2 regions of the Nocardia sichangensis genome follow, and region 2 is predicted to be linked to the other one. Evidence: predicted binding sites of a transcription regulator. Region 2 holds the regulator's gene; the other holds the start of a gene.
The links. The regulator HspR, encoded in region 2, represses chaperone genes until heat shock. The targets are predictions, from matches to a motif close to ANNTGAGTNNNNNNNACTCANNT.
Positions count from the first base shown of each region.

Region 1: lon (endopeptidase La) is a predicted target of HspR. The motif match lies at 3,827-3,849, and genes of this name have one in related genera.

Region 1 is NZ_JBJZOK010000016.1:159,649-165,355, reverse strand. It holds gene lhgO (L-2-hydroxyglutarate oxidase) at 1-377, opposite strand, end outside; gene ACL03I_RS22685 (hypothetical protein) at 400-1,050, opposite strand; gene ACL03I_RS22680 (TIGR03084 family metal-binding protein) at 1,398-2,189, opposite strand; gene ACL03I_RS22675 (DUF445 domain-containing protein) at 2,302-3,657, opposite strand; gene lon (endopeptidase La) at 3,927-5,707, shown strand, end outside.
Region 2 is NZ_JBJZOK010000001.1:273,785-279,491, forward strand. It holds gene ACL03I_RS01415 (FAD-binding oxidoreductase) at 1-650, shown strand, start outside; gene ACL03I_RS01420 (FAD-binding oxidoreductase) at 679-1,440, shown strand; gene ACL03I_RS01425 (FAD-binding oxidoreductase) at 1,656-2,825, opposite strand; gene ACL03I_RS01430 (heat shock protein transcriptional repressor HspR) at 3,357-3,776, opposite strand; gene dnaJ (molecular chaperone DnaJ) at 3,776-4,936, opposite strand; gene grpE (nucleotide exchange factor GrpE) at 4,961-5,620, opposite strand; gene dnaK (molecular chaperone DnaK) at 5,617-5,707, opposite strand, start outside.

The sequences.
Region 1 (5,707 bases), on a different contig from region 2:
AGTTCCGCGGCGTCGATCAGTTCGACGGCCACGCCGTTGACGACGGAACGTTCATGCAGTGCGAGCATGCGTCCGTACTCGGCATCGTCGGTGGCGACCAGCAATTTGCCGCAGACCCGGTACGGAATGCCGTGTGCCGCCGCGAAATCCTTGGTCCATCGCGCACCCCGGCGGCACAGCTCGGCCTTCAGGCTGTCCGGTGGATAGTAGATGCCGGAGTGGATGACGCCGCTGTTGTGCCCCGTCTGATGGACTGCCAGACGCTCTGCCTTCTCCAGCAGCACCAGGCTCGCACCGGGATGGCGCACCAGGATCCGGTGCGCGGTCGCCACGCCGACGATGCCGCCGCCGATGACGCAGAAGTCGTAGGCGCTCATGCCGAGCAGGGTAAACGGTGTGTCACACCACGGTGGAATCCGCTGCGCCGTGCGTGGACGCGCGTTCGTCGGTTCCCTTCGGCGCGGGAGCGGGGTGCCGATCCAGGTGCAGGTCGTGCTCGCCCAGACTCGGGTCGGAGAACGCCACTCGCACCTCGCCACGCTGGGTATCGAGGTCGGTGCGCATGGTGGTCACGGCGCCCGGTTGCTCCGGCACGGAGCCGGAGCGGAACAGACCCGTGAGCGCCGTCAAGGCGTTCGTGTCCACGGTGATCGAGACCGTGTCGGCCGCGCTCTCCGCGACTTGCGCGCCGACGTAGGCGTCACCGAATCGAACTTTCCCGCCCAGAGGCGTGCGCCCAGGCGGTGTGGCAGGCGAATCGACCTGCGGCTCGGCGATTTCCGGCTGGCGGGCACGCGGAGCGGAAACCGCTGCGGGCAAGACGAAGCTGTTGCCGGTCAGCACGGGATAGAAGCCCGTGCCTCGTCCGCGATCGGGCTCGTCCGGGGCCGCTGGGGTGACCGGCGCGGCGATCGGAGTATCGGGGCGCTGCGTATCGGCGATCTGGTGGACGATATAGGCGCCGGCCGCGACGGTCAGGCTGAGGCTGGCCGCACCGGCGAGCACGACGGCGGCATGCCGTGCGACCTGGGCAGGTCGGTGTGCTGTCACGATGCGCTCCTTTCCCTGCGACGCTGCTCCCCACAGGCGATCAGCACCATGGAAAGCTGTACGCCCGACCAGATTACCTGTGCGGTGGAGGGGCATACCTGATCGAAGAGAGCAGAATCACAACGCGCGCGGCCCGGGGCGAGCCGGTGCGCCCTGGCGTGCATGGCGTCGATGTTTCCGTGAACGCACGGGCGGGTAAATATTCGGGTAGCTGGCGAGCGCCATTCTCGACTGCCATCTCGAGACACCCGGCCAACGGCGTCCGGCCGTCGACATGAACACGGCGCACCCAAGTGTGGCGCTCGCCCGCTCCCGATTCCGCATGGATCGGGCCGGGTGTGGGCGGGTCAGGCGAACTGGCCCGCTGTCCTTCCTTCGCCCGTCGGCCCCGCGAAAGCCTGTGCGATGGTGAGCCATTCCGCGGCGTCGTCGCCGTGCGCCAAGATTTCCAGATCGTTCGGATGGCGGCGCTGTGTCACCAGCAGACAGAAGTCGAGTGCGGGTCCGGTCACCCGCTGTTCGGCGTCCTCGGGGCCCCACGACCAGATGGTGCGATCCGGCGCGGTGAGTTCGACCCGGAATTCCGCTGCGGGCGGAGTCTTTCCGTGCACGGTGTAGGCGAAATTCCTGGTGCGCACGCCGATATGGGCCACGGTGCGCAACCGCGCCGTGGGCGAGCGGTGCACGCCGATGGCATCGGCCACGTCCTGCCCGTGCGCCCAGGTCTCCATGATGCGGGCGGTGATCATCGACGCGGCGCTCATGGGCGGGCCGAACCACGGCAGTTTGGCGCCCGCGGGCACGGCGCGCAGTGCGGCGGTGAGCGACGCGCGCCCACGCCGCCAGCGGTAAAGCAACTCGGCGGGCGGTTCGGTCGCGGCCTTCTCGGCGGCCTCGTCGACGAACGTGAGCGCGCGAGGTCCGGCTTCGGTCAGCAACTGCTGGAAGCGGGCGGCGTCCGCGGTGGCGATCGCCGCGATCTCATCGGTCCAGGCCAGATGCCCGATCTGGTGTGCGATGGTCCACCCGGGCGCGGGTGTGGCGCGCGCCCATTCCGCGGGCGCCAGCGGGGCGACGAGTCGTTCCAGGTCCGCGCATTCGTCGGCGAAGTCGCCGAGCAACGCCTCTAGATCAGCCATCTGTGCCCCTGCCGGTTCCGGGCCCACCGCCTCGTGCGCCACCGTGTCCAGCATCGCAGCGAGCCCAAAAAAAGGCAAGCATGCTTGTTTTATCTTGCCGGTTCCGGCCCTGCTACCAGCCGAAAAGGATCAAGTGGGCGGCTCCGACGACGAGTCCGAGGACCGCACCGTGCAGATACAGCAGCCAGGCGTCCTGCTCGACGGAGGCGTAGAACATCTCCATGAACTCCCCTGGCGTGAGCCGCCGCAGCTTACGCGCGGCGAACTCGTCGATGGTCTTGGCCTGCTCCCGGGTGAATTCCTCGTCCTCGACCAGGGTCGGCGCCAAGCCGACCGCGGCGCCCGCTGCGCCCACCGTGAGGTTGTCGAACTGGCGACGCCCCAGCGCCGCCCGCACGAGTGCGGTGGTCGGCCCGAGCTGACGATGGATCTCGTCGGCGATCAAGCGCTCCAGCAACTGCCTGGTCTTGTCCCCGTTCGGGCCTTCCAGCAGCTCCTTGGACAGATTCGGCAGCGTCAGCACCTGGTAGGCCAGGATGTGCGCCAGATCGGTCGCCGCTTGCGGCTGCCGTTTGGCCAGCAGTGCTTGCTTCCACAGGTACTTGTACCTCGGTTGCGGATCACCCGGCTCGAACACCATCTTCACCGCGATGACGTTCACGATCACGCCGATCGCCGCCGAGGCGAGCAGCACGATCACCCAGCCGGGGACCCAGCCCAGCACCGGAATCTGCTGGTGCACGTGCAGGTACAGAGCCAGCAGCACGCCGAAGGGCGCGCCGAGCAAGCCGATGCGCACCATGAAGCGCAGTTCGGGCGCCGCGATGGTGGTGGTCAAGTCCTTCAGAATGGCCGGGTTGTCCTGCAGGTAGCGGATCACGAAACCCTTGATGCCGATCAACTGGTCGACGTTGTCGCCCAGCGACGCGAACGCGCGGCGCGACAGTGCGGGCAGTTCCCGATCCACTCGCTGGTAGATCAGCTGCTTGGCGGCGCGCGGCACCGTACGCCACAGGTCCGGGTTCTCCCGGTACATCAGCTCGTCCACCAGCGGGCGCACCTGCTGCCGCGCCAGCACCGCGATGTAGTCGGCGATGCCGTCGAGATCGAGTTCGTGGATGAAATCCTTGGGGCTGCCGATCCGCATCAGGGCCTTGTCCACGCAGATGCTGGCCATCTTCTCCGCCCGCGCCGGGATGAAGCCCTGGAATCCGAGGCGCAGGCCGTCGCCGGAGAAGGTCGGCAGCACTTGCACCCGGCGGGGGAAGTACGGATAGAGCACGTGCAGACCCGGGATGCGGATGCCGCGAAAGACGATCGGCCAGAACAGCATCAGCACGCCGGTCCAGTTCGTCAGCCATCCCGCCAGCGCGCTGAAGATCGGGAACGTGATCAGGTCGACCACGAATTTCGGCTGCCCGGTCACGCTCTCCCAGTCGATGAACACGCCAGCGGCGAGCGACGACATCGATGGGACTCCCTAGGCCGATCCGGCGGTACCGCCGGTATGAGATATCAAGGCCCCAACGTTCTCATTGCCTTGGACGGGGTGTCAACGCGAAGCGGGGGCCGCACCGGTCGGCACTTCGCCGTCAGCGAACGGACCGGTCGGGGCGGAACAAACCCACACACCCCGGGGTTGAGTAGGCATCGCTCAACTTTTGGAAGGTCGAAGACGTGACTACACCTCAGAACCTGCCGGTGCTGTTCCTGACCGATCCGATCGTGCTGCCGGGCATGGTCGTGCCCATCGAACTGGACGAATCGGCGCAGGCCGCGATCGATGCCGCGCGCGCCGCAAAGACCGACGCCGTGCTGCTCGCGCCGCGGCTGAACGAGGGCTACGCCACCTACGGCGTGGTCGCCACCATCGAACAGGTCGGCCGGATGCGCGGCGGAGCCCCGGCGGCCGTCCTCAAGGCCGAACGGCGCGCCAAGATCGGGCACGGTGTCACCGGGCCGGGGGCCGCGCTGTGGGTGGAGGCCGAGCCGGTCGAGACGCCTGCTCCGGACGGCCGCACGAAGGAACTGGCCGCCGAATACAAGAAGCTGGTCGTCTCGGTGCTGCAACGCCGCGAGGCCTGGCAGATCATCGACGCGGTCAATCAGCTGACCGACCCGTCGGCCATCGCCGACACCGCGGGTTACGCCCCGTACCTGACTTCCGAGCAGAAGCGTGAACTGCTCGAGACCCCCGACGCGGCCGAGCGGCTGACCACGCTGATCGAGTGGACCAAGGCGCACATCGCCGAGGCCGAGATCAGCGAGAAGATCAGCGAAGACGTGCGCGAGGGCATGGAGAAGAGCCAGCGCGAATTCCTGCTGCGCCAGCAGCTCAACGCGATCCGCAAGGAACTCGGCGAGGACGAGCCCGACGGCGCCGACGACTACCGCACCCGCGTCGAGCAGGCCGACCTGCCCGACACCGTGCGTGAGGCGGCGCTGCGCGAAGTCGGCAGGCTGGAGCGTGCCAGCGATCAGAGCCCGGAATCCGGCTGGATCCGGACCTGGCTGGACACCGTGCTCGAGCTGCCGTGGACGGTGAAGACCACCGACAGCGCCGACGTCTCGGCCGCCCGCGCGGTGCTGGACGCCGACCACCACGGCTTGGACGAGGTCAAGGACCGAATGGTCGAGTACCTGGCCGTCCGCGCTCGCCGGGCCGCCCGCGGCCTGGAGGTGGTCGGCGGACGCGGGTCCGGCGCGGTGCTGGTGCTGGTCGGTCCGCCCGGCGTGGGCAAGACCTCGCTGGGAGAGTCCGTGGCGCGAGCGCTCGGCCGCAAGTTCGTCCGCGTGGCCCTGGGCGGCGTGCGTGACGAGGCCGAGATCCGCGGTCACCGCCGCACCTACGTCGGCGCGCTGCCCGGCCGGATCGTGCGGGCCATGAAGGAAGCCGGTTCGATGAACCCGGTCGTCCTGCTGGACGAGATCGACAAGGTCGGCTCGGACTTCCGCGGCGACCCGGCGGCCGCGTTGCTCGAGGTGCTGGACCCGGCGCAGAACCACACGTTCCGCGATCACTACCTGGATCTGGACCTGGACCTGTCCGACGTGCTGTTCATCGCGACCGCGAACGTCATGGAGACCATCCCCGGCCCGCTGCTGGACCGGATGGAACTGATCACCGTCGACGGCTACACCGAGGACGACAAGGTGGCCATCGCGCGCGACTTCTTGGTGCCGCGGCAGCTGGAGCGCAACGCGCTGACCGCCGAGGAGGTGTCGATCAGCGAGGAAGCGCTGCGCGAGATCGCCGCCGACTACACCAGGGAGGCCGGGGTCAGGCAGATGGAGCGGCTGATCGCCAAGGCGCTGCGCAAAGCGGCCACGCGGCTGTCGGAGCGCGAAACCGGATCTGGTTACGACCCCGAACTGGGTTACGACGTCGAGCGTGACGCCGGAGCCCTGACGATCGGTCTGGACGACCTGAAGGACTACTTGGGTCGTCCGCGCTTCACTCCCGACTCGGTGGAACGCACGGCCGTCCCGGGTGTGGCCACCGGCCTCGCCGTGACCGG
Region 2 (5,707 bases):
TGCCCTACCAGGCCGGGCAGTACGTGCCGGTCACCATTCCGCAGCGGCCCAAGATGTGGCGCTATTTCTCTCCCGCCATCCCGTCCAACCCGTACGGCGAGATCGAGTTCCACGTGCGCAAGATCCGCGGCGGCTGGGTGAGCCCCGCGATCGTCAACGAGACCAGGGTCGGCGACCGATGGCGGATCGCGGGCCCGCTCGGCGGACTGCACGTCGACCGGGACAGCGGCCGCGACGTGCTCATGATCGGCGCGGGCACCGGCATCGCCCCGCTGCGCGCCCAGCTGATCGAAATGGGCCAGCGCGGCATCAACCCGCGAGTGCACTTCTTCATCGGCGGCCGCTATCCCTGCGACCTGTACGACGTGGAGAACATGTGGCAGCTCTCGCAGAGCAACCCGTGGCTGACCATCGTTCCGGTGTGCGAGCAGAAGACCAACCCGTGGTGGTACCCGCATCCGCCGCAGGACGCACCGTACGGCATGCACCGGCGCCTGATCGGTAACCTTGGCGCCGTGGTCGCGAGCTTCGGCGCGTGGGAAGACCGGCAGATCCAGATCGCCGGCTCGGCCCGGATGATCGCGGACACCCGGCGCGCGCTCATCGCGGTCGGCACGCCGGAGCAGAACATCAGCTGCGACCCTGTGTAAGAAGGAGGCCCCGTTGGGGGATCCGAGCATGCTCGGCAATGGTCATCAGGCGCCGGAGTGGACTTCGACCGTGGTCGGCCATCATCGCCTGCGACACGATCTCGCGGTGATCCGCCTGATCGGAGAGTTCGTGCCGTTCGCCGCCGGACAGTCGGTCGAAGTCCGGGTGCCGCAGCATCCCGGCGTGCGCCGCAGGCTGTCCCCCGCGCTGCCGCCGTCCCTGGACGGCAAACTGGAGTTCCACGTGCGCACGGTGCCCGGCGGCTGGTGCAGCGCCGCGATCGTCGCCGACACCCAGCCGGGCGACGAGTGGCGGATCGGCGCTCCGGCAGGCGGGTTCTGGGTCGACCCCGACGGCGACGAGGTGGTGATGATCGCGGGCGGTACGGGATTGGCGCCCATGCGCGCTCAGATCCTCGAGCTGGCGCGCAAGCCGTCGCCGCCGCCCACCTACCTCTTCGTCGGGGGGCGTTCCCCCCGCGACCTGTACGCCTCGGACATGCTCTACCTGCTGGCCGCCGAATTGCCTTGGCTAACGGTGATTCCGGTGGTGGAGAACCCGGAGGATCCGAGCTGGGTCGACGACTGGTACGAGCAGTCCCGCGTCGACATCGGCTTCGCACCCGACGACCTGCTCTACGGCACCCTCGCCGAAGTCCTCGGCTCCCACGGCGCTTTCCTCGAACACCAAGTACTCGTCTGCGGCTCCCCGGCCATGGTCCAAACCACGGTCGACCGCCTCCTCGAAACCGGAACTCCGCCGGAGCGAATCCAGTTCGAGGGGCTCTGACCGATCAGCAGATCGATACAGCAGCCGTAGTATTGCCACCATCGGATATCCCGAGGCTGCAACAACGGCGAGCCCCTGGGAGCGCGGTCATCACCTGACGCCCGGCGCACCGCAACCACGTCTTTCGAGCGAAGCGAGACCGAGCATCCGCCGTTCGCGCCGAAGGCGCGGCCGAACAACACAGCCCGCGAACACCCGGCGCCGCAGGCGCCGGACTAATACAACGGGTCGTGGCGGATGTTCTTCGCCAGGGTTCCGGCTGCCATGAGTCGGAACTTGGTGGTCTGCACCATCGAGGGTGAGCCTACGATCTGCACGTCGCGGTCGGACCATGCGCCGAAACTGGCGACGACCTTGCCGATCTGGCCGGTGACGCGGGGTTCCAGGCCCGGCCAGGTGGTGCGCGGCTCCTCCGGTTCCGGGTACCACCAGGGGTTTTCGTCGTGCTCGCTCACCGGCGTGACCGTGAGCCAGCGGTTGGCCATCGCCAGCTTGCTCAGGGTCTCCAGGTCGTAGAGGTCGCATGGGTGGTGGCCGCCGACGAACAGATGCACCTTCGGATTGGTCCGCCGCATCGCCATCGACATCAGCTGCGCGCGCAGCGGCGCGATTCCGGTGCCGCAGCCGACCATCAGCATCTTGCGTTTGGCGTTGCGCGGAACGCCGAGGCCGCCGAGTGGCGAGCCGAGCAGCCATTGGTCGCCGACGACAGTCTGGCCGACGATGGCCGAGCTGACCCAGCCGCCGAGCACGCTGCGGACGTGGAACTCGATCTCACCGTTGGCATTCGCCGGCACGGCGGGCGAGAGATAGCGCCACATGCGCGGCCGCGACGGAACCTGCACGCTCAAGTACTGGCCCGCGGCATAGCGCATCGGCTGATCCAGTTGCAGCCGGACGACGACCAGGTTGCGCAGCACCTCGCGGCGCTCGATCACCGTGCCGGTCCACACCGACGGCGTGGTCTCCTTCTCCGCCGCGCCGATCATGGTGTCGGAGATGATCTGCAGGCCCTCGTCCCAGGCGCGGTCCACCTCGTCGGTCCACATCTCGGTGCCCGCGAACACTTTCACGGCGTTCTTCAGCGCGGTGGCGACGGCGGCGTAGTGCGCGGGCTGCACGCCGTACTTGCGGTGGTCCCTGCCGAGCTGGGCCAGGAAGGGCAGCAGCTTGTCGGGCTCCTCCAACCGGTCCAGTGCATAGGAGATCGCCTTGACCAGCCGGTCACGCTGGGAGTCCATCGCGGCGGGAAAGAAATCGCGGACGTGCGGGTAGTCGGTGAACAAGATCGCGTAGAACGATCTCGCCAGTTTCTCCGGCCCCCCATCCTCCGCAGCAACCGCCTTGAACGTAGTTCTGATCAAAGCGACAGTGCGTGAATCCATTGGTCTCACAACCCCATTTCGCACTCGTTCACGAACCATGCCGGCGAGTGAGGTGCTGCGGGGCCACTCGACAGCAGCCGATGGCAAGGAGTGTAGGCGAGGTTTGCCAGCAACGGAATCTTTCGAAGGAACATACCGCGCTCAATTTCGTCGAAACGAGGATGCCCAGGGCGACACGCCAGAGAAACCGACTGCAAGACCGGGGATTCGGCACAAAGTCAGTCGTGTGCATACCGAATTGGTAAGGCTCTCTTGTGGAATTACGTCCCGATTGGTCTGTTCTAGCGACTTCAGGGCAACATGGCGTCCATCCGAGGTGGATCGAATCGGGTAGGCCGAACCGGTTACGTAAACTGATCTATGGTGAAAATGTCCAGCTGATTCGACAACGAAATAGATGATGCCGCACCACTTCCGCCGAACATGTTCTGGTTTATCTTCAGCAAATCTTTGTGACAATGCCCGCGCACGACGACGGCCCCGGCGCCGGATCGCGATGTGCGACCGAGGCCGGGGCCGTCGTCGTGCCGGTTATCGTCTGCGCTGACCGTCCTCACGACGATGCCGCGGCTGCCAGACGACCAGCGCGGTACTGCGCTGCTGCGGAGCGAGATCCGGACGGTACGCCGCCCGCGTCCGCTCCAGCTCGGCCGACAGTTCCGCGACCTGCTGGCGCAGTTCCTCCACCTGATTGGTCAGTTCGATGATGCGCTTGATGCCCGCCAGGTTGACGCCCTCGTCCTGGGACAGCCGCTGCACCTCGCGCAGCAGCTCCACGTCCCGGGCCGAGTAGCGCCGACCACCGCCCGAAGTACGTTGCGGCGTGACCAGTCCCAGACGGTCATACGTGCGCAGCGTCTGCGCGTGCATGCCGGCCAGCTGGGCCGCGACCGAGATCATGAAGAACTCGGCCCGCGACCCGCCGGACGCGTTCTTCGGTTCGGAGGACATCACGCACCTGCCCATCCCGCACGTGGGTCGAAGCCGCCGGCCCGTTCCGCCTCCTGGTAGCGCTTCAGCGCCTCGACGGCGTCGTTGTCCAGCTTCTGCGGAATCGCGACCTTCACCGTCACCAGTAGGTCGCCCGCGCCGCCGCCGCGCTTGGGCACGCCACGGCCGCGCACCCGCAAGGTGCGGCCGTCGGCGGTACCCGGAGGCACCTTGACGCCGACCCGGCCGTCCAGAGTGGGCACCGAAACCGTTGTACCGAGGACCAATTCACTGTAACTGACCGGCAGAACCAGGGTCAGGTCGTCGCCGTTGCGGCCGAAGACCTTGTCCTGGCTGACGTGGACGGTGACATACAGGTCGCCCGAGGGCGCCCCGCGCAGCCCCGCCTCGCCCTGACCGGCCAGCCGGATCCGTTGACCGTCACCGACTCCGGGAGGAATCCGCACCGTGATGGTGCGCGTGCGGTTCTGGATGCCGCTGCCCTGGCAGTCGAGGCACGGGTCGTCGATGATCGACCCGCTGCCCCGGCACTCGTCGCACGGCTCGCTGAAGCCGAACGCGCCCTGGTTGCGGCTGACGATGCCGGTCCCGTTGCAGATCGGGCAGACTCGCGGACTCGTGCCCGGTTTGGCGCCGCTGCCGTGACACGTCGTGCACGGCGAGGGGCTGGTCATCCGCAGCGGGACCGTGACGCCCTGGGCCGCTTCCCGGAAACCGAGCGTCGTCTCGGTCTCCACGTCGGCCCCGCGCCTGGGTCGGCTCGACGACCGCGTGCCGCCCCGGTTGAACAGACCGCCGAGCAGGTCGCCGAGGCCACCGTCGGCGGCACCGGCGGCGCCGCCGAAGATGTCCCCGAGGTTGAACTCCTGCGAGAAGCCGCCACCGGTACCGCCGCCGAAGCCACCGCGACCGTAGCCGCCACCCGCGAAGAGCTTGCGGGTGTCGTCGTACTCCTTGCGCTTGGCCGGATCCGACAGCACGGCGTGCGCCTCGCTGACGGCCTTGAACCGCTCCTCGGCTTTGGTGTCACCGGGGTTGGCGTCCGGATGCAAGTCCCTGGCGAGCTTGCGATAGGCCTTCTTGATCTCGTCCTGCGAGGCGCCGGAGGAAATACCCAGCTCCTTGTAGAAGTCCTTTTCGATCCACTCCCGTTGGCTCACCGAGCATCTCCTCCTCTCGCGTCCTTATTGATCGTTCGCGCCGGCATCAACATCCGATGCCTCTTCAGTAGGTTGAACAGCGTTTTCCGTCAGATCGGCTACGCCGTCGGTTACCCCGACGAGCGCGTGCCGAAGCACCCTATCGCCGAAGCGATAGCCTTTGCGCATCACAATGCCGATCACCGGGTCGTGGCCGGAGCCCTCGTGCTGCACGGCCTCGTGCAGGGTCGGGTCGAAAGGCTCGCCCTCTGAACCGAACTCCTCGAGACCCTGCTTGAGCAGCGCGGCCGACAGCTTGTCGGCCACCGACCGCAGCGGACCCGATTCCAGGTCGCCGTGCGCCCGCGCGCGGTCGAGATCGTCGAGCACGCCGAGCAACTCGGTGACCACCGACGCCTTGGCGTTGTCGATGACGGCCTTGCGGTCGCGCTCGACCCGGCGCCGGTAGTTGGCGTACTCGGCGGTCAGCCGCTGCAGGTCGGCGGTGCGCTCGGCGAGCTCGCCGCTGATGGTGTCGGCGAGGGCGTCGTCGTTGTCGATGTCCACGCCCTCGTCCACCTGCGGGGCCTGCGCGGCCGCGGCGCCGTTGTCCGCGGCCTGCTGCCTGACGTCACCGGTCTCCGGATCGATCTTCCGGTTGTCGACGAAGGTGATCGGCTCCTTCTCGAAGTTGTCCTCGGTCACTTCTTCTCCGTGTCGACCGGCTCGTCCACGACCTCGGCGTCCACGACCTGGTCATCCGACGCGGCGCTGGTCGCGCCGTCGCCCTGC